Regions from separate parts of the Shewanella septentrionalis genome, predicted to be linked through region 1. Evidence: riboswitches for the same ligand, from Rfam matches in the RefSeq annotation. Region 1 holds a riboswitch; the other holds the start of a gene.
The links. A riboswitch is a leader RNA that binds a small molecule or an ion and turns the genes downstream of it on or off. The one in region 1 is predicted to bind thiamine pyrophosphate.
Positions count from the first base shown of each region.

Region 1 (11,059 bases):
CCGCTTGTTGCATCGCCATCGTTGCGCAGCCCGCTGCAATTTGTTGTTCAAGTACAGGCACTTTAGGGTGTTGCTGCGTTTTTGCAACGACAGTGATCACCATAGGCGCACGCATTGGCATACCCTTGGCTTTATTAACGAAATCCTCGTCGGCGCCGCTGGCTTTAGCCGCCTCAACAAAGATATCGGCTAAGGTGTTTAACCCTTGATCTGTGGCAATAATAAATTCCCATGGGGCTAATGCACCATGATCTGGCACACGAATGGCAGCATCTAAGATGATTTTTAATTGACTCGCATCGGGAGCGGGAGCGATTAATCGCGGGGTCGATTGACGGGTGAGCAAAAGTTCAATAGCGTCCAAGTTCTTATCCTAGTTCGATATAAATTGCGTTCAAGCATAGCAAATTGCAGGCAAAGAGGCATAAAAAAATCCCACCGCATGGATGGGATTTAACGCTTTGATTGCGCTTGAAAATCCAGAGCTCTTTATAAAATGCTTACTTAACCCCGCAACGCTTAGCGATGAAATAATCTAGGCTAGTGTAACGGCCGCCGCCTAAGGTAAAGAGTGCCAACAACATAATGAAATAAGTGGCCGCAAACTCAATACCATTATTAAGCACAGCTAAGTTACCTGAGCTGGTCAGCCAGTCGTAATTACCATGCTCCTGCAATATTTCTTTAGCTTTCGCCAGTTTATCCCCTGCTTCAAGCACTCTGTCGTTGGCAAGCCAAGAACTGCCATCGGCAATCGCTAACCAGCCATTTGGCCAATGCACTGTCAATGCGGCGACCAACATAGTGACCATCAAAGGGATAGATATCAGCCGAGTCGCAAGCCCAAGCAGTAATAAGATAGCGCCAAAGAACTCGGTTCCCGCCGCCAACCCTGCCATTACCGCCGGCATTGGCAGGCCTAAACCCCAATCGGGATTGGCAAACCAAGCCACCGTATCGTCAAAGTGGGCGAGCTTGTTATAACCGGCTTGCATCAACACGGGCGCAAGGTAAGTCCTGAGGGCTAATGGTGCTAAACCATCGAAATAGCGACTCATATTGAGCAATTTTTGGTAACGGGATGCAAGTGGCATAGTGTCTCTCTTTGACTGATGAATTGGCTTGCAGGAATAGACCCTAGCAAGCCCATAAATCTTTCATGGCCTAGGCTTTTTTTGCACTTGCCTCTTTTTCAATGGCTTCTTGATTAAGCTCGGTGAGATCTTGAATGAGTCCGCCCAACTTTTTATAAAAGTGCTTCGACTGCTTCTCCGAGAGGCTCGCGTTCATCGCTAGCAGTAAGGTTCCAAATGCCTCAGTATTTTTACGCAAAAACACTTTATGTTGTTCAGACTTAAGCTCATCGGGCTGCGTCATTAGCAAGGTCAAACGCTCGGTTAATAGCGCTTTATCGGCGCGCTGGCCAAGGGCGACCTCAAACTGACGTAACCATTCGTGGCGATACTCGAGCCACATATCTAAGGTGGATAAACGCTGTTGATTATACTGATGAATAAGCTCTTTTTGTTCAGCACTCACACTGCCAAGCCAGTCATCAAATTGTTCTTGAAGGTTTTCATCGGCCTCTTTTTGTAACTGCGTTGGGGTTTTACCGGCAAACTCTTTGACAAGCTCCTGCTCATCTTCCCGTAATTTGGCGAGGATTTGCTTCACCTGTGCATCGGACAAGGACATTATGATGGGCAGTAATTCTGGCAAGGCAAACTCAAACAAACGAAACCAATGCCGCTTAGCAATCTCCACATGCTCGGCCCATAACACTGGCGTTAAGGTATTGGTTTTGATGAGGCTTTCGACTTCGGTTAGTTGCACCACATAGTGGGACAATTCTTTGGATTGGTGCCACAGGACAAATTTTTCAATGAGGGCATCGAATGCCTTTTGCTGCGATTTATCTAAAGTAACGTAATCCTCTTGCTCCCAACCGATGGCCCAATCGAGGAAATGGTAACTGAATTTAGTCGAACAGGCGCTTAAGCCTAAGAGACACACAAGTAGCATCACGCCTTTTTTCATTCTGAATCATCCATCCTAGAACTGTTGCTAATATGACGCTTGAGCCTATATAAAGTTGCCTCTTATATCAAACAAGTTTGTCTAATAAAGGTTTTCAATATGTTAATACTTTGCCTGTTTTATGATTAAAAAATCGAGCAGCCATCCTCATGATGCTTGGGTGATGAGCGGCCAAAAACAATCAAACCATGCCAGATAGTCGGCGCTACGACTGGGCTCCGTTTGCGCCGCCATCAATAATGCCCAGTAACAGGCAAATACCCAGTACATGTCAATGGCGGCGGGCACGGCCTCTGCGGCGTTTATTGAAACATAAGGGTGTTCACTCAGATACTGCGTCACTAACTCGTTTTGCTGGGCAGGCGTTAACGCATGGGTCGCTAACACTACGGCTAACTCACACAGGGGATGCGACGCCGTCGCATACTCAAAATCGATACAATACAAACGATTATTTTTGAGTAGCAAGTTGTGGGGATTAAGATCGCGATGACAAAACTGCGGTTTAATTAAACAAGCCGCTAAGTTATCGCACCAATCTTTGATGGCGATTTGGATGTTAAGCAGTTTAGCCACACGCTCATTCCAATTGTGCATTGTGGTAAGAGATGCCTGATAAGCAAGCATCTGCTGGTGATATTCCTGCCATTGTTCAGTGATACTAATGGCATAAGGACCTGTGGGCAGTTCCCGCAATTGCAGCAATAATTCCAGCAGTAAGCGCGCAGTTGAGTTGGGATGCTTATCTTGCTGTATTGGCATCAACCTAGGCTCAGGACTTAAACAAGCTTGTTGTGAATCGCCGTGATGTAAAATGCCCAAAGACGACTGTCCCAACATAAAATCAGCGGCACTGGTTTGGCGCTCTAATGCTGGCCAATGGATGAAGCGTTTACATTGAAAGCGTTCGCTATCAATCACATTGTGTTCAATTGCCGCACACTCTGCTGCGCTCGCTACTGCACTTTCGATAAAGTCATTCTCAATAAGGTCACTCTTAATAAAGTCACCCTCGATAAAGTCACTCTCAATAAGGTCACTTTCAATAAAATCGCTGAGATAATAGCGCTCATCTTCACTCACCCACAGCAGTTCAGGGGCAAGTTTAGCTTGGGCGAGTTGTTGCCAGTAAAAACGCTCCTGCTCGCGGGTGCAAAAACTGTCCGCCGCATTGGCATTGCCCCGCAGCACATAACACCCTGTTGGCGTAGTGATCTTATAATTATGATTACTCAAGCCGCCCGAAAGCTCGCAAATACTCTGCACTTGCTCAAGCCCAGCTCGTTTGAGTATGGGCAAGAGTGTATTGAATGATTCGCCCGCTGAGTATGGCTTAGCAGCATTGACATCGAGCATTAACTGAGTAACTTCAAGGCATTGGCCTCACGGGCATCGGCTAACGCAGTGCGCCACAGGAAATACCCTACAACTGCAAGCCCTACATAGAGTACGAATAATAACGAGGTCAACATCAAGCCTTTACTGAGATAAAGGTAAATAGACACTATGTCGATAACGACCCAATAGAGCCAATTCTCAAGTACTTTCTTCGCCACTAAATAGGTCGTCATCACAGCAAAACAGGTCGTGGCCGCATCTAAATAGGGGAACGCGGCTTGGGTATACATCGCCATGCCGTGCCCGACACAAAGCGAAATAACGCCTGTCACCGCGATCAACTTCAAGTGGGTTTTCAACGGCCAAGTGGTCACTTTGACCCCTTGATGTTTATCGCCGCCCTGGGTCCAGAGCCAATATCCATAGAGCGCCATCGCCATATAATAGATATTCAGCACTGACTCCATCAGTAACGACACCTTCCAAAACAACACAGTGTAAATGGCGGTACTGGCAAAGGCCGCCGCCCAGCACCAGACGCTCGCCTTCATCGCCAGCAGTAGATATGCCATGGCTAGCAGTACCGCCAAGGCTTCCCATGCGGTCATCACATGGACTTCACCAAAGGCCGCATTCATACTCTCGACCAAGGTTAACCATAAATCTGTCATTGTGTTGTTCTCACTGCCGATTTATCGCGTATGTGACGCTAAAACATTATTCGCTGTGGGCTAAATTCAACTCACCACCGATAAACTTACACACAAATACTGCCTTGCCCCACTTCTCATGGGCGGCTTGCATCTCGGTCGCCAGCATAGTCATCACATCTAAATAATCACCGCACACTTGGGTTGCCATCGCATTGGTCACGCGCTCGATATTAGGATAGCTATCCACGCGACCAATGAACCACTTAATCGGATCGAGGTAGTTCTCATTGAAGGGATACATGCTAATTTCTGCGGTCAGTTTCATCTTAATTCCTTAAATTTGAGAGAAGCTATAGCCCTTACACCGGACTACAGCTTAGTCATAAGTTAACTCAAATGGCTCATAGTGACCTGAGCCATTACATAAGCTTTTACATAAACTTAACGTTAAAGGTGACGCCAATCTGACGCGGATCACCGTAACGAATATATTGCTTTTCTGCCCAGCCATTATCAGGCTCGTTACCGAAGTAGAAACCGCGCACACCGTATTCTTCATTGAACAAATTACGGCCCCATAAATAAGCCGACCATGCACTCGCCTCATAACCCACGCGGGCATTGACGATAGTGTAGGGTTCAGAACGGGATTCATTGCTGTCTGAATAGTAAAACTCGCTCTTACCGCTTAAGTTTAGGTTAGCAAACCAACCCGAATTGGCACGATAAGTCCCACCAAGGCTGTAGGTAAAGTGTGGTGAATGGGCCAGATCGCGGCCAGTTAAATCCACCTCAGTGCCATATTTGTCCTGATACTGATAATCGCCGTAGGCGGTTTCTAACCAACCTAAGCTTGAGTAAATTTGTAGATTATCCGTGGCATACCAGGTCGCATCTAACTCAGCACCATAGTTATTAGAACTACCAGCGTTTTCGGTGAACAAAATAAAACGCTGTGGTTTATCAGGGTCTTGCTGGGATGCCGCCACCTGTTGATCTTGTCTGTCCATATAGAACAGCGCCAGATTAGTATCGATAAGCCCTGCTAGCCAATGGGATTTAAGGCCGATTTCATAGTTATAAAGCGTCTCAGTACTGAACTCTTTTTTATCGTTCAGTTCGACAGGCAAAGTCATATTAAAACCGCCCGCCTTGTAACCGCGCGCGACACGGACATATGCGTTGTGTGAGTCATTCAGCACTTTACTCACTGCAATATGCCCACCCCACATGGTTTCGCTCGGGTCGAAATTATCGTTATTCGTATCTGAGTAATGGCTATTGCGGCGCTCTAAACGTAAACCTACAGATAAGGCATAATCTGAGCCCAGATCCGTATCGAGCTGACCAAACAAGGCATAGTTCGTCGCTTCATACTCAGAGTCTAAGACTTCATCCGGCCAAGTATTGTATTCAGAATACAATTGGTTATCTTCTTTCAGATTCATGGCGTACACACCAAGCAACCAATCTGTGCTGTCCGCAAAAATTCGGCCCTGCTCAGTAGAACTTAAGCGAAACTCTTGCGACGCGGTTTTACGCTGGCCAGTTTTATCCCAAAAATAATCATATTGGCACGGCGCCAGATTGCCATCGTCATCACTGCATTGCTTAGAAGCCCAATACTCTGGGTTCGACCAATCGCCATCGTAACTGTAATGGTGATCGGTATTCGCAAAAGAGGTTAACGAGGTCAACTCAAAGGTTTCGGCACCAGAATAGGTCGCTTTAAAGCCTGCGCCTGTGGTGCGCTGGCTATCGACACCCGGTTGATCCGATGTCGTCTGGGTCGGTGAATTGGTTAAACTCCACACATCGTAGCCATTATCAAAATCGGCGTGCAGCACAGTTAAATCAAACTGCAAATCGTCAGTCGCATACCAGCGCAGCTTAGCGCGACCGCTGAACTCATCGCGGCCATTGGTATCGTCACGGCCTAAATAGAGGTTGTCGTGGTAGCCATTTTGTTGATGTTGCTGCAGTGACACGCGATAAAGCAGCTTGCCAGAATCCGTTAATGGGCCAGAACTGAAACCGCTAAACGTGCGTAAATCATCATCGCCTAACGAGACTTCGCCGCCATGTTCAAACACATCGGTGGGATCGTTACTTTTCAGATAAATCAGTCCCGCTAAAGCATTGGCGCCATAACGTGTGCCCTGTGGTCCACGCAGCACTTCGACTTGCTGTAGATCGTACATGCTCGACACCATGCCAATACCGGATAAATCGATATCATCAATGATGTAACCCACAGAAGAATTAGGCGCACCTTGGTATTGCTCTTGTTCACCTACACCGCGAATTTGAAAATATTTTGGCCGCGAACTTCCACCTGACCAGTTAAAGTTAGCAATAGAATTAAGCACATCCTCGAAATGCTGCGCGCTTTCATCTTGAATTTTTTGACTGTCGATAACGGTAATACTTGAAGGCATTTTTTCTAAGCTTGAACTGCGAAAATCCGCCGTCACTACCATGACTTCCATCTCAGTGCTGGGGTCGGGTTTATCGATAGCGTCGGTTTGTGCAAATGCAGCAGAGCTCAGCGCGGCAGCAATGGCTAATGCCAGCGGCGCTCGGGTTAAAAACGGGGAATGACGGTTTGACGTTTTACGGTTTGACATAGGACCTCAAATATAATGTTTGAGATCCGGCAACGAATAAGCGATTCAGAAGTGTGCTGTTAATTGGCCCATTCCTACGCCGGTATTAGCCGGATCAGGTTCTAAGGGTTCGTCAGCTGACATCTCAGTTTGCAGTAATCAACGTAAATTCATTCGCTGCAAACACCCCTTGGCGGCGCCTAGTATACATGACGGAAATAAAAAGTGGGCACTCTTATCTCTGCGATTCAATTAAATGTCGCGAAAACCACGGCCCTTCAGTTCGTATGATGAAAATATCTTTAGTAGCCGCCTAAATCCTTTCGTCCATTTGACCGCCTATCATGATAATGCTATAGAAGGTCGCAATTTCGAAAACAGTAAGAGGATCATAGTCGATGCAGCTAAAACCTTTATCGAAAGGACGTTATAGCCAGCGATGGGAGCAAGACTATCCACTTATTGAAGCGGTTGTACTTAGCTGTATCAGCGAAATAAAAATGCTCAAAAAAGGCGCTCACCTCATGACGCAGGGGGAAGCGATGGCATCACTTGTATTGGTGAAGCAAGGTCGCGTATCACTCGGCCATACCGCGAGAAATGGTCGGTGTTTTCAATTAGGTACTATTGATTGTGATTCACAGCTGTTTGGCGAAATGGAGTTCTTCACCCAGTACCACTGTCAACTAGACATTATTGCCAGTGAACCCTTAGAAATCACGTTGATTAGCGCTGAAAAACTGCAACATTACCTCGGTCAACACCCTCAACTCGCGCTATTTTTCGCTAGTGCAATTGCGATTGACTACCAAGACACAGTGGATATTTTTACTCGGCGACTGCTCTATCCCATCAGTTATAACGTGGCATTTGATATTTACCATGAATACTTAAATGACTTGCCCGTAGATGGCTTTAGTAAACGCTATTTAGAGGCTGAACGATTTGGTACTACCGACCGAGTCTACCGTCGGGCACTACAAAATCTTGAGGAACGAGGCTTAATTGAGCGGAAAAAAGATGGCATTCGGATTTGTGATCTCAACGCACTCAAGAAATTTGTTGAAGCAGGCATATAATCGCTTTCAGCATAACCCACACTCGACTTAATTTAACAACCGAGTGTGGGATGGATGCACAGGTAAATTAACTTACCGATGGCGAGTGTTGTTCCATAGCCGATTTCATCCGACTTGAAACGATCAATAACATAAATATCGCTGCGTAAAGCAAAGGAATCACATACATCACTGTTTGTAATCCGATAATACGTTCAAAGAAAGAACTGATGGCTGGGCTAAACATCGCCCCTGCACTTCCGCTAATAAGAATATATGACACATTTTTGCTGCTGGCTTTTTTTACAAAAGACACGCCATAAGCAATAAATGCATTATAAAGCGCGGCACACACAAAACCGTAACCATAGGTTAAATAAGCTATCCAATTAAGATTATTGGTACTGACAATGGCAGAGGTGAGCACCATAGCTAAAGCAATAATACCAACTAAGAAATGGTGAATTTTTATACGAGTCACAATCACAGTCGAAATTAGGGCACCAATTAGCGCAGCGGACCAATACTGGGTAATAATATTACCCGCCTCTTCTAACGGAATATCAAATTTTTGTTTTACAAATAAAGGTGCCCAAGTTAAAAATGTATATAATGCGAGCATCCCTAAAAATAATCCAATACCCCCGCTAATAATTCCAAAATTCCACTCAGATTGTTGCTTATCTTCTGTTGAAGAAGACTGCTCACATATAGAAAAATTAGTGAATAATGTAATAATGACGGTACCTAACGCGACCAAACCTACAGCTAAATAGCTATAACTCCATGATAGTGAGCTTGTTAATGCATAAGTTGTTATCAATGGAAAAATAACACCTGCAATATTAAAAGTCGCATCCTGCACTACTAACATTGTGCTTTGTAATTTCTCTTGCCACACAGACACCACAATCGTACCAGCAATACATAGACCGATACCGCCACAAAAACCAATCAAGGTCATTGCCACCATCACAACTTGTAGGGAATTAGTTAGATGTAAAGCCAGAGCAGAAAGAGCAACCAGACTGTAACTTATCAAGGTCATTCTTTTGATACCCATTTTTTCAATAAAGAAAAATGCTGCAATCGTCCCCGCGAGTGCACCACCATTGAGCAATGAAAAGATTGATGCAACTTCGTTAACATTAGCAGCAAATTTCTCAGCTATGGGTTCAATCAACATCCCAAATTGGGTCGCAAAGCCCGCCATAATAAAATTGGCGAGAAAACTGATGGCTGTTAAAGTAATTTTATTATTCATTATGTCATTCCATAAGTGAAATGCTAAGGGTTCAAAGGATGGCTTTAAACCTAATTGAGGGCGGTTTCTAACGCGAGCTCGATCATATTATTAAAAGAGAGTTGGCGTTCTTCGGCCGTTGTTTCTTCACCGGTTAAACAATGATCCGATACCGTTAAAATGGCTAATGATTCGATACCTTGTTGGTGTGACAATCCATAAAGCCCCGCCACTTCCATATCAATACCTAATACCCCAAAACGCTCAAGTGCGGGGATCATATCTTCATCGGGATCGTAATAAAGATCACCACTAAAGATATTGCCAACTTTTACACTAATACCTTTCTCATTCGCTGTTGTATAGGCTTTATGCAATAAAGAAAAGGTCGCAGAAGTTGCCATTTGGTAGCCGCTACTACGCTTAGCGTTAGTAGGTGAATCCGTACCTGCGGCTTGGGCTAAAATAACATCTCGCATTTGTACATGTTTTTGTGTTGCACCTAAACTGCCAATACGAATAATGCGTTTCACGCCAAAATAATTAATCAGCTCATGGCCATAGAGCACCATAGATGAAATACCCATACCATGCCCCATAACGGAAATGCGTTGTCCTTGGTAAAAGCCCGTGTAACCAAGCATATTGCGAACATTCGTGACTTCTACGGCATCGGTGAGATAGGTTTCAGCGATATATTTAGCACGTAGTGGATCACCCGGCATAATAACAGTTTCAGCAAAATCAGTAGGTTGAGCATTAATATGAGCAGTCATCTTTCTATCCTCATGTGGTAATATGCTGATAGTAGTGCTCAATCACTAAATGTATTTAGGACTAAAGTCCGGTTCTAGCCCTGCAGTAAGTTTTTTTACTCAACAATGAGTAATTAATCGCATATTTCAACATGATAAGGCTGAATTAATAAAGATAAAAAATGAGAAAAGGTTGTTGAAAAATTAATCAATACGGATAAAAATGGCTTACCCCAGAGAGAAGTAAGCCATTATAACAATCACTTTATATCAAAAAATAATTTATAAACTAAACAAAGGTAAACTCAGGCTTAGTTCGAAAAGGTTTCGCGCACGTACACATCAAATTTAACCACTTGAGCATTAGGTGCCACGGCGGAGACTTGCAATTGTTGCTTGCCGTGTAATTTGACCGATTTCCAGCTGGTTGCCTCATCTTCTATGGTGTAACCGCTGGCGTCGTACCAAGTGAATTTATACTGCACACGCATGTCAGTTGATGATTTGCTAACAATCAGCGCAGAGCCCTGCACTAAATCACCGACTCGGCGAGCATCCACACTCTGTACCGCAATATCTCGGGCAAAGCTGGTATTATCGACGCGAGTTTCACCCAGTGAACTCACTGAAATCCCGGCGGTATGTGAGGCACAAGCACCTAAGGTCAGCGCCGCGACCAATAATAGTCCGGTATAAATTTGTTTCATATATTTCTCCCAGTCACGCGACTAAATGCGCGGCTAGCGCGTATTATTCCCTATTAAACGACAAGCTAAGTGAACTGTGCTGAACTTATGCTTAACAAGACAGACTTAATCATCACTCAACTATCTGCTCACTAAAACGAGTTAATCAATCAGAAAGTGCGCCCGTGCCGTAGCGATGAGCTGCTTACGATTGGTTTGCCAACAATCGATATTCACGTTGGCCACTCGTCGCCCCTGGCGGGTAATGCGACATTCTGCAAAGCTATCTTTATGCAGTCCTGCACGTAAATAGTCGATGGAAAAATCGACCACTTTAGGCACTTTGGCTGTTTGCATAAAAACCATTAACTGCACTATCGCTGACATCTCCATAAAACCTGCAATGACGCCGCCATGAATGGCGGGTAACACAGGATTACCGATATTATCGTCCTTAGCAGGCAATTTAAAAATCAGTTCATCACCAAAACGCTCAACCTTCATCCCAATAAATTTGGCATAGGGAACGTGCTCAAGTAAATGACCAAAATCGTTAAGCTCAGTGGCGCGCTTAACAATACCTTGCACATCGATAGGCGCTTTTACTTGGGCATGTTGAGTGGGACTGGCTGCGCCAAGTTCCGAATTATTTGCGCTCATCAGTGTCTCCTATTTCAGGCACA
Region 1 covers NZ_JAMTCC010000022.1:42,342-53,400, forward strand. Annotated here, with positions in the region: gene NE536_RS13650 (NAD(P)H nitroreductase) at 1-364, opposite strand, end outside; gene NE536_RS13655 (HvfX family Cu-binding RiPP maturation protein) at 501-1,094, opposite strand; gene NE536_RS13660 (DUF6279 family lipoprotein) at 1,165-2,037, opposite strand; gene NE536_RS13665 (aminoglycoside phosphotransferase family protein) at 2,185-3,393, opposite strand; gene pnuC (nicotinamide riboside transporter PnuC) at 3,393-4,046, opposite strand; gene NE536_RS13675 (hypothetical protein) at 4,093-4,353, opposite strand; gene NE536_RS13680 (TonB-dependent receptor) at 4,460-6,655, opposite strand; TPP riboswitch at 6,710-6,835, opposite strand; gene NE536_RS13685 (Crp/Fnr family transcriptional regulator) at 7,033-7,713, shown strand; gene tsgA (MFS transporter TsgA) at 7,781-8,956, opposite strand; gene deoD (purine-nucleoside phosphorylase) at 9,007-9,711, opposite strand; gene NE536_RS13700 (YcfL family putative periplasmic lipoprotein) at 10,002-10,397, opposite strand; gene NE536_RS13705 (PaaI family thioesterase) at 10,539-11,036, opposite strand; gene NE536_RS13710 (PaaI family thioesterase) at 11,023-11,059, opposite strand, start outside.

Region 2 (11,059 bases), on a different contig from region 1:
TTTTTAACCGCAACGGCCTGCATACGTATTCACCACATTAAGGCGTGACGTAACAGAAGTGACGAGAAGCATTGCGAGGGCACGAACAAAAGATGTGGTTTGCTTTTGACTCGGGTAGAATGCGCGCTTTTATTTTTGCTTAAAAATGCAATTTAGCGTGGGATTTACAGTGGGATTTACAGTATTTGGAGCCGCAGCAGTAAGGTCAAACCGTGAAAATTAGCCAACGTTTACAACAGATAAACAGCATGATCAGTGATCATTACGACCATATTTGGGATTGCTGCTGCGATCATGGTTTGCTCGGTATGCTGTTGCTAGAAAGGAGCGCTGCCCGCCATGTACACTTTGTCGATTGTGTGCCTTCGCTGATGCAGGCGCTTGAACTGCGTTTGCTGCGTTTCTTCCCCGCTGACATATCAGGCCTAAATTCACACTTAGATCCAAACTTAGATCCACACTTAAACCTAGACATAGAGCCAAATTTAAGTCGTGATACTCAGTGGCAAGTACATTGCCTTGATGTTGCGGCTTTACCGCTCGCGCAAACCAGTGACAAGGATAAACAGTTGATTATCATCGCTGGCGTGGGCGGTGAACTGCTGGTGGACTTAGTGCGGGCAATTCTAGCCCAGCACCCACAGCGGCACCTCGAATTTATTTTGTGTCCCGTGCATCATAATTACTATGTCAGGCAATCACTCACTGCCTTAGGGCTAGGGCTTAAGTCGGAACATTTATTGGAAGAGAATCAACGTTTCTACGAAATCCTCAATGTCAGTACTATCGCGGCTCCAAATGGTCGGTCTATCAGTGCTACGGGTTCGTTAATGTGGCAGATGCTAGATGAAGCAAGTTTGCGACGAGCGCAGCGTTATTTGTCGCAGGTGATTGGTCATTACCAACGCATGCCCACGCATAAGCAAACACCAGCGATTATTGATGCCTATCAGCAGCAATTGGCCCTGCTCTTGAGTGAACATGGGGGGGCATAAGTGAGCTTGAGTCTTTTTGCTGCTTGGGAATTACGCTGAGAACCTAAGAAGAGCAGCTACGATGAGAATCAAGCGAAGGAGAGGATCGCATCGCGATCTCGTTGTAATATTATGGGTAAAATGATTTTGGCATAAACCGTTAACAATCAATCTGTAATCGTTAAAATCTATTAACCACTCGGACTGGACTGAATGTGACTTTTACCTCTGCTACAGTTTTTGATCTGCATTTGGCACATTTTCGTTTATGCTGCGACTCCTTTTCGGCAAATGGCTACGACTATGCGTTTATTGAGAACCACCCAAGATCCAGCGGTTAACCTACAGACGGCACGCGTTTTTTATCGCAGAGCTGCCCGCGCGATAGTGTTATCGGGTGAAGACATTTTGCTGTTGTATACCCAAAAATATCGCGATTACAGCTTACCCGGCGGCGGAATTGACGACGGCGAGAGCCTTGAAGACGGGCTGATCCGCGAGCTACAGGAAGAAACCGGCGCCCTAGACATTCAAGTGTTAGCCCCCTTTGGTCGTTACGAAGAGTTTCGGCCTTGGTATCGTGAAGGGGCGAACGTAGTGCACATGGAGTCATTCTGTTACGTGTGCCGTATCGACACCGCACTGGGCAAGCGTGGTTTAGGTGAGACTCGATTAGAAGCCCATGAGATAAAAAATGGCATGCGGCCTGAATGGCTCAATATTCATCAAGCTATCGCCCATAATGAAGATATTCAGCGCAATCATCCACATAAAGGCCAATCAATAGAGCGTGAAACTTTTCTGCTAAAACAGATAGTGTTGGAATGTTTGTAAGTTTTATCACTTTCAAATCATGTGTTTAATATATGATTTTATTTCACACATAACTGAGTGAGCAGGGTTTGGTTAGCGATTAAACGTCGTTATTTCAACGTGCTCTTTTAAGCTGATACTGCTTCGAGCCTGTTCCTAACATCGCTAGATGTTTAATTTTATTTCTCATTCTTTTGCCGCAGCAAGGAAGGCAATGCAGATTATTTTATTGACCCACGAACGCGAGTTAACCCGCAAAACGAATACTGGCCAACTCGCGTTAGCCGCATTCCCTGAAGAGGTGAAAAGCATCGTCTGGTCGAGAACTGCACCTGATAACGATTTAGTGGCTATGTTGGCATCGCAGCAGGCTAAACTGTTGTTTCCAGCAAGCGATACTGAGCCCGCTGTGCCCATTGATCATAATGCCTTAGATACGGTTTTAGCTGAGCCAGTGCTCTCGAACGCACAAATGTTGTTAGCGGCAGCGCAATCTACAGTCATAGCAGCACAGCGAATGCCTAACCAAGTGGTGATTTTAGATGCAACCTGGCAGGAGGCGCGTAAGATGCTCCGCCAGAGCCCCTATCTTAAAACGGCTGCACGAGTCAGTTTGCCGCCACTTATGCCTGAATCCGCCTTTATATTGCGGCGTAATCAGCAAGAAGGGGGCTTGTGCACTGCAGAATGTATTATTGCGCTTTGGCGCCAGTGTGGTAGAGCAGAACAAGCGACGCTATTAGCGTCGCTATTTACTGAATTGAATAGCCGTACTTGATTGCGATGTTTGAGAGAGAGTTCGAGGAAGTGCTTAAATAGATAATTAACGACTTTTAGTTTTGACCCACAGATAAATCACCATCTGTTAAGTCATAGTCATTTAAATTAGAGCCAGTTAAATCGCCATCAGTTAAATCATAGCCATTTAAATTAGAGCTAGTTAAATCACCATCAGGTAAATCATAGCCATTTAAATAACAGTCAGATAAATACACAGAAAGTGACTCATGGCACCGCCAAGCACGAACAAATGCCAAATGGCATGGTTAAATGGAATGCGTTTCCCGACGTAGAACACAACACCTAAAGTGTAAAATAATCCGCCTAAGATCAATAGATTAAAACCTAACTCCGACATGGCCGCCGTTAAATCGCCCATCACAGTGACACATAGCCAGCCCATGGCGAGATACAAGACTAAGCTTAACTTTTTGAATTTGTGAATAAATAGCGTTTTAAATAAGATCCCACCAATCGCAAGCGACCAAATCGCTGTTAAAATCACTATCGATTGCGTCCCCTGTAGGCTTATCAGCATCAAAGGTGTGTAAGTTCCTGCAATCAAGCAGTAAATTGCGCAGTGATCGGCGATCTTAAGTTTATGTTTCCAGCCTGAATGGCTAACGCTGTGGTATAAGGTCGAGCATAGAAAAAGCACTATGATGCTCGCACCATAAATGGCAACGCCTGTTAGTTGAATTGTCGTTAGATGATCTTGCCCTTTGAGTAACATCAGTACTAATGCCACTATGCCTGCGATGACGCCTAAGCCATGGGATACGCTATTAGCGATCTCTTCTTTAATACTATACGGCCCAGACTTAGCAGGGATTTTAGCTGGGTTTTGTTGTTCGATAACACTTTGACTCGACATGGTAGATACACACTCGCAAACGATAATGGCTAAGTCTATCAGTTAGGAAAATAAATCACCATATTTAAGCGTACACTTGTAAGCTTAAGTGTGTGGCTGGCTTCTATTGTTTTCGCCCTTTAGATTTTTAACGCCGTCTTGTATTCCCGTCAGCGTATCGCATTGATGATGTTATCCGCTTTAAGACGTAAGAGTTAGCAAGCATTTTCCCATCAATTTAGCGCGATTGTGATCTCAATTCCCAGCCTTATTTGTCTCGACTGACAAGTGTCTTACTAAGCATTAGCGTAAGCACTGCGCTTGTAACGTGTTGCATTCGCGTTGAACTTTACCCTGTTTGCCTCCTCTAATCTGCGTTGAGCACTCGCAAGTAAATGCAATCATTGGATAATTCTCTTTCAATATTCAGCAACTCGATATTGGATTGATATTGGATTTGAGTGTAATTGTTCCACGTTAAGCATCATCGAAATCAATTGAGACTACACAAAACCTAAGGATGGATTTTGCCTTTTCAACGTCAACCCAAAGCCGTGCCTTTATTGACAGTATCTCCTACAGCAATAGCGATTGGAGATGATACTGATAGTGCTTTGCTTTTTTCGGTCACATCGCCAGAAGGCGAGACTTTTATTGCATTTGATCATCACTTCGTTGATCTAGATGCTGCTCAAACGCCAGTTTTTACCACTGCTGCCGAGCCGTCAGCGTTCAATCGCGGTGCAGGCCGTTTAGTCACTGAGCATGACACTCAAGCTATAGACCAAGAGCAAGCCCAAGATTTAGTACTGCAAGAAATCCATGCTGAACATCAAGATCAACATCAAGATAAATTGGTTGCTGAATCTGAATCCAAACCTGAACTGCCTAGGACAATACAAACCCGTGCTCAAGGATTGGGGTTACGTACTCGTCAGCCGTATTTCAAAGGATTAAGTCTGTTATTTTTTGTGCTCTTAGTGCATGCGTGTTTATTTTTACTTATCTGTATTTTGTGGCGCCCACAGTTAAATCCCTTTGGATTAACAGAAACTGAAAGCCGGGGCCCTAAAGTGACGGCGCTCAAAGCTTACTTTATTTATGCTCCCGCAGTAGAGAAGGCTGAAAGCGCTGCGCTAGAAACAGAGAGCAAGGCCGAGGATAAGACTGAGATGACAAGTTCTGTTACGCCTACAATTGTTCCCACGCCTGCAACTCAAGTTAAGCCTATGCCAATATTTGAAAAGGTCGTGCCTGAAAAAGTAGATCAGGGAAAAGTGAAGCCAGATACGGTTAAACCGGACATCACTCAATCAAGCCAATCTCAATCAAGTGCCCAAAGTGAAGTACAGTCCGCGGAAGTGACGGCAAAAAAACCAACTAATACGCTTGATACCACAGAAATAAAGCCGCAGCTTGGCACTAAGAGTTCGCCCGCAGCAGAAGGTGAGAGCACAATAGCGACAAGCTCAAGCATGAGTTTATTCACCCAGCAATATTTTGAACGTCAGCGCGAGCAAGCGCTCGATGATCTCGTCATTGAACAGGCCGATAAATTCACCCGGAAATCGAATATGAGTGAAATGAGCCCTGAGATGGAAGTGTTATTTGTCCCTAACGCCGATGATTTCGGTGGCACAACGAGTCTAGATTTACCCTTAGACCCAAATCGTATTGTGCGTATAGGGGATACTTGTTATCGCGTCGTCCGTCTGGGGACACAAATTAATCCTAACGCCGAAAATTTAGGTTTTCCCATTAACTGCAGTGGCAAAAAAATCAATCAAGCTATTGATGATGCCATTCAATCTCGATTAAATAAAATGATGCTCAAACCCCATAAATAGTGACTTTCTTTTATGATCTATTTTCATGCTAATTATAGATTTTTTAGTTTAATTTAATTTAATCAATTAAAAACAATAAATTATGAATCTTTATTTTGGATTGGTAGTTAAGGTTTTTAATTGCTTTTTTCCTTGTTTGTTGCTGCCGCTTCTGTCTATACTGCGCACTCATCTTGTCGGAGTGCCTCTTGGCTGAGACCGTTTATTCGGGATCCGTTGAACCTGATCAGGTTAAAACCTGCGAAGGAAACAAGCGTAATAACACACATTAAATCGCAAAAATAGACGGCTTGAACACCTGTTTACTCAGCAGTGTTTTAAGCCTTAATGTTTAGATTTAATTGTTATTGAGCAGGGTAACTCAATTTTTGAAGCCAGTGTTGGCCACAAAAGTTGATTGCCATGTCCAGCTATCAACAACTCAATTCTCCAGACAAGCAACTCCATTTTTTAACGTGAGATTGCTTATGTCCAGTTCAAACCAAAACCCAGCTGTAGCTGCCAATGCGACAGAAATCACAGCGCCAGAATCGACAATCCCTAATAAATCGACAATGCCTAATAAATCGGCTGAGTCTAGTCAATCAATCGTGCCTAAGGCGCCGAGTCGCCGCGAAACCCGCGCGCAGGCCCAAGCCTTTATCGATACGTTAGCGCCACTGCAACATCCTAATTCACAAAAGATTTATCTCGAAGGTTCAAGTGCCGATATTCGCGTTGGCATGCGACACATTCTGCAGACTGACACGCTGGTGGGCGGAACAGATGATGCGCCTATCATGGAGAAAAATCCGCCAATCCGAGTGTACGATTGCGCCGGACCTTATTCCGATCCTGAGGCCGACATCAATGTGCGTCTAGGCCTTGGTAAATTAAGACAAAACTGGATCCTAGCCCGCAACGATACAGAGCAATTACCCTGTGCGACCTCAGACTTTACCCAACAAAGACTCGCCGATGATGGTTTAGACCATCTGCGTTTTGAGGCAGGCTCGAGTGCCATTGTCCGCCCACGCAGAGCGCTGCAGGGCAAGCGAGTCAGTCAATTACACTATGCCCGTCAAGGGATTATCACTCCCGAAATGGAATATGTGGCGATCCGCGAGAACATGGCACTTGCCGAAGTACAGGATGAAATCCTCAATCGTAAAGCCAAGGGCGAAGCTTTTGGTGCCTTAGTCGGCGAACCGATTACCGCCGAATTTGTCCGCGCTGAAGTCGCCCGTGGCCGCGCGATTATTCCGCTGAATATTAACCATCCCGAAGCCGAACCTATGATCATAGGGCGTAATTTTCTGGTGAAAGTGAACGCCAATATTGGTAATTCTGCGGTGACGTCATCCATCGAGGAAGAAGTGGAAAAGCTCGTCTGGTCAACCCGTTGGGGTGCAGATACGGTAATGGATTTATCCACGGGTCGTTATATCCACGAGACCCGCGAATGGATCATCCGCAACTCGCCAGTGCCCATTGGCACAGTGCCGATTTATCAAGCGCTGGAGAAAGTGAACGGCGTGGCAGAAGATTTAACCTGGGAAGTGTTCCGCGATACCTTGATTGAACAAGCGGAGCAAGGTGTTGATTACTTTACGATTCATGCTGGTGTGTTACTTCGTTATGTACCGATGACGGCTAAACGCGTTACCGGGATCGTTTCCCGCGGCGGTTCAATCATGGCCAAATGGTGCCTGAGTCACCACAAGGAAAACTTCCTCTATAGCCATTTTCGTGAGATCTGTGAGCTTTGCGTCGCCTACGATGTATCCCTGTCTTTAGGTGATGGTATGCGTCCAGGCTCAATTGCCGACGCCAATGATGCTGCCCAGTTTGCAGAGCTTGAAACCTTAGGTGAGCTAGTCAAAATCGCGTGGGAATACGATGTACAAACCATTATCGAAGGGCCGGGACATATCCCGATGCAGCTCATTAAAGAGAACATGGACAAGCAGTTAGCTCACTGCGATGAAGCACCGTTTTACACCCTTGGCCCGCAAATCACCGATATCGCACCTGGGTATGATCATTTCACCTCCGGCATAGGCGCGGCCATGATTGCTTGGTACGGCTGCGCTATGTTGTGTTATGTCACGCCAAAAGAACACTTAGGATTACCGAATAAACAAGATGTTAAGCAAGGTTTGATTGCTTATAAGATTGCCGCCCACGCCGCCGATGTGGCGAAAGGTCATCCAAGTGCGCAAATTCGTGATAATGCGCTGGCAAAGGCGCGGTTTGAATTCCGCTGGGAAGATCAATATAACTTAGGACTCGATCCTGAAACCGCACGTGCTTATCACGATGAATCCTTACCGCAGGAATCCGCTAAAGTCGCGCATTTTTGCTCTATGTGCGGCCCTAAATTTTGTTCGATGAAAATCACCCAAGATGTGCGCGCCTATGCCGCTGGCTTAGAGGCGGCACAAGCGAAGGCGGAGCAAGTTGAAGCGGCAGCCCAAGCCATGCAAGTCACAATCAAGACGCCGCAGGAGTTGGAAGCGGCAATGGCGCTAAAATCGGCACAATTTGCTGCCTCGGGCGCCGAGATCTATCACGTGAAAGACAAGCTTGTCGCCGAAGCTGAGGAAGCCTAATTATGTTGGGTATTCATGGGGATAATGCGCCCATGAATACCGAGCGTCCCGCGTTTGTTTGGACCATAGCTGGTTCAGACAGTGGCGGCGGTGCCGGTATTCAGGCGGACTTAGCGACAATTCAAGATTTGGGCTGTCACGGTTGCAGTGTGGTCACCACAGTGACGGCGCAAAGTTCTGTGACGGTCACTTTAGTCGAGCCCGTATCAGCGGCGATGTTAATGGCTCAGCTGACGACTTTACTTTCCGACTTACCACCCAAAGCAATTAAAATCGGCTTACTGGCAGATCAAACTCAAGTGGCATTGCTGGCAGATTGGATCGCGAGTTTTAAAATCCACTATCCATCTGTGCCTGTGATTGTCGATCCTGTGATGGTCGCCAGTTGTGGCGATGCATTAGCAGTCGATAACTGTCAGGATATAAAAAGTGCGGCTAAATCAGCCTTAGATTTTAGGCCTTTCAAAGGTTTAATCGAACTTATCACGCCCAATGTGCTTGAACTTGGGCGATTAACTCACAGTGATGTTTCAACGAAAGCGCAATTCGCTGCTGCTGCACTGGCTTTATCTCAGAGTCTTGATTGCAGTGTGCTCGCCAAAGGGGGCGATGTAAGCTTTGGCAGCTCTGACATTCTTGCTGATACTCATGCTCAAACTCACGCTAACGCTCTTGATACCGCTTACAAGAGTAATGGCTGGGATCTTGAGCTTGCCGAGGATTATCTAGTTTGTCGTCAAGTGCGCGCGAGCTCTGAGCTGCATCAAAATGGGCGCTTCTGGTTAGCCAGCCAACGGGTTAATACCCGCCATAATCATGGGAGCGGCTGCACTTTGTCATCGGCCATTGCCGCTGTGTTAGCGCAGGGTTTTGTATTGCAAGATGCGGTGGTGGTTGCCAAAGCCTATGTGAGTCAAGGCTTAAGCGCGGCGATTGGTTTAGGGCAAGGTCCAGGGCCGTTGGCCCGTACGGGTTGGCCTAATAACTTGTCCCGCTATGCCAAGATAAATCTGTGTGATGGCAATTTTATTCGTCATCACCTCAATCGACATCTTGATGTTAGAAGTGATTTAGTTGCAACAGTTTTATCCGCAACAGCTCAGGCAACCGCTCAGGTAAGAATAGCCTCGACGCCACCTCAAAATATTTTATCCCACTGTTTTAAAGTGCTCGATGCCGATCTTGGTGTTTACCCCGTAGTGAATGACTTAACCATGCTGGAAAGTTTGTTAGCTGCGGGCGTTAAAACCGTGCAGTTACGGATCAAAACTGACATCAGCGAGTTAACTAGTTCAGCGCCAGTCGAATTTGATTTAGGCAAGTCTGCGCTAGATAGATGTGAGTCAGGCAAATCTAAGTCAGGTGAACCTGAGTTAATTGGCTCCGAATTAGAAGCACAAATTCAAACAGCCATTGCCTTAGGCAAGCATTTTAATGCACAGCTTTTTATTAATGATCACTGGCAGTTAGCGATAAAATACCATGCCTTCGGGGTACATTTAGGCCAAGAAGATCTCGCCGTTACTGACTTAGCGGCCATTCAAGCCGCGGGGCTCGCGCTAGGCATATCGAGCCACAGTTATTTCGAGTTGCTATTGGCGCACCAATACTCGCCATCCTACATAGCGCTTGGGCATATATTCCCAACCACGACGAAGCAAATGCCTTCGGCGCCCCAAGGGCTTGCAAAACTTAAACGCTATGTCGCACTGTTCCAAGACCATTATCCCTTGGTCGCTATTGGCGGCATCGACTTAGATAATTTAGCAAAGGTGAAAGCCACTGGTGTGGCCAATATTGCTGTGGTGCGGGCAATAACCGAGGCTCAGGATCCAGTCGCGGCGTTTGCAGTGCTTAGCCAAGCTTGGGAGCCATATTTGGGTGCTAAGTGCATGCCAAATATGAGCACAAATAAACCGCTTTATCATGGCGAGACGGTCAGTGGCAAAACACTTAGCGATGCCGATTTTATGCTTTATTCCCGGCAAGTCTTACTTCCAGAAGTGGGTGAGGCAGGGCAATTACAACTGGCCGATGCCAACGTTGTTATTGTAGGGCTTGGCGGCTTAGGCCAATTGGCGGCGCAGTATCTGGCTCGCGCAGGTATTGGTTGCTTGACCTTAATCGACATGGATAAGGTTGAAATATCAAATCTGCCAAGACAATTATTATTCAGCGATGGCGATATCGGGCTCAATAAGGCGCGAGTTGCCAAGCAAAAGCTCAATGACTTAGCGCCGCAGTGCACTGTGACTGCCCATGAAACAGCATTTAATACAGAAACTGCGGCTCATCACTTCGCTGATATTCTAGAGGCGAAACAACAGGGTAAAAGAATACTTGTGCTTGACTGCACCGATAATTTTGCGACTCGCCAAGCCATTAATCGCAGCTGTATCGAAGCGGCTTTACCTTTAGTCAGCGCGTCAATCGCAGCATTTAGCGGCCAATTGTTCGCGGTCGACCAAATGCTGTTCCCCTCTGGTGGTTGTTATCACTGTATTTTCCCCGCACAGACGAGAGTGTCGCAGAGCTGCAGTACCCAAGGCGTACTCGGGCCGAGCGTGGGCGTGATGGCGTCAATGCAATCTTTGGTGGCCATGAAACTCTTGCTGAATATGGATAGATGTGATGAATCGAAAAGTGCCTTGTTGGGGCGTTTTTGGCGCTTCGACGCTAAATCACTTTCATGGACAGCGGCGACATTAACGCGGGATCCCCATTGTGACGTATGTGGTCCAAAAGAGGTTTGTTTATCATCCGATAAGCCCAGCAAAATATAAAGTATGGAGGTTTGATATGATTTTAATTCACATAAATAATGTCCCGCAGCCATTAACGGAACCGACTTCACTCGCGGCGGTGATCCTCGCGCAAGATATAGCCCTCGATTCGGTCGCTATCGTGTTGAATGCAGAGGTGGTTCCGCGTAATCGCTGGCAATCGATTCTCTGCCAACATGAAGATAAATTGGAACTTTTTTCAGCTGTAGCGGGAGGCTAGTATGTTAACGATTGCCGATGTGGAGTTTGAATCACGGTTATTTACCGGAACGGGAAAATTCAGCAATAGCCAAGTGATGCTTGAGGCGATAACGGCTTCAAAATCTCAGTTAGTGACAGTTGCGATGAAAAGAATTGATTTTAGAATGGGGCTTGATGATTTACTCACGCCGTTACGTCAAGCGGGTGTCCGGCTATT
Region 2 covers NZ_JAMTCC010000014.1:105,417-116,475, forward strand. Annotated here, with positions in the region: gene NE536_RS10160 (tRNA (adenine(22)-N(1))-methyltransferase) at 213-995, shown strand; gene NE536_RS10165 (NUDIX hydrolase) at 1,278-1,808, shown strand; gene NE536_RS10170 (tRNA-uridine aminocarboxypropyltransferase) at 2,002-2,565, shown strand; gene NE536_RS10175 (pentapeptide repeat-containing protein) at 2,621-2,782, opposite strand; gene trhA (PAQR family membrane homeostasis protein TrhA) at 2,758-3,441, opposite strand; gene NE536_RS10185 (hypothetical protein) at 3,948-5,267, shown strand; TPP riboswitch at 5,435-5,533, shown strand; gene thiC (phosphomethylpyrimidine synthase ThiC) at 5,735-7,858, shown strand; gene NE536_RS10195 (ThiF family adenylyltransferase) at 7,861-10,641, shown strand; gene thiS (sulfur carrier protein ThiS) at 10,658-10,861, shown strand; gene NE536_RS10205 (thiazole synthase) at 10,863-11,059, shown strand, end outside.
Region 2: linked by a shared signal. The riboswitch ahead of thiC (phosphomethylpyrimidine synthase ThiC) and the one ahead of NE536_RS13680 (TonB-dependent receptor) in region 1 are both predicted to bind thiamine pyrophosphate.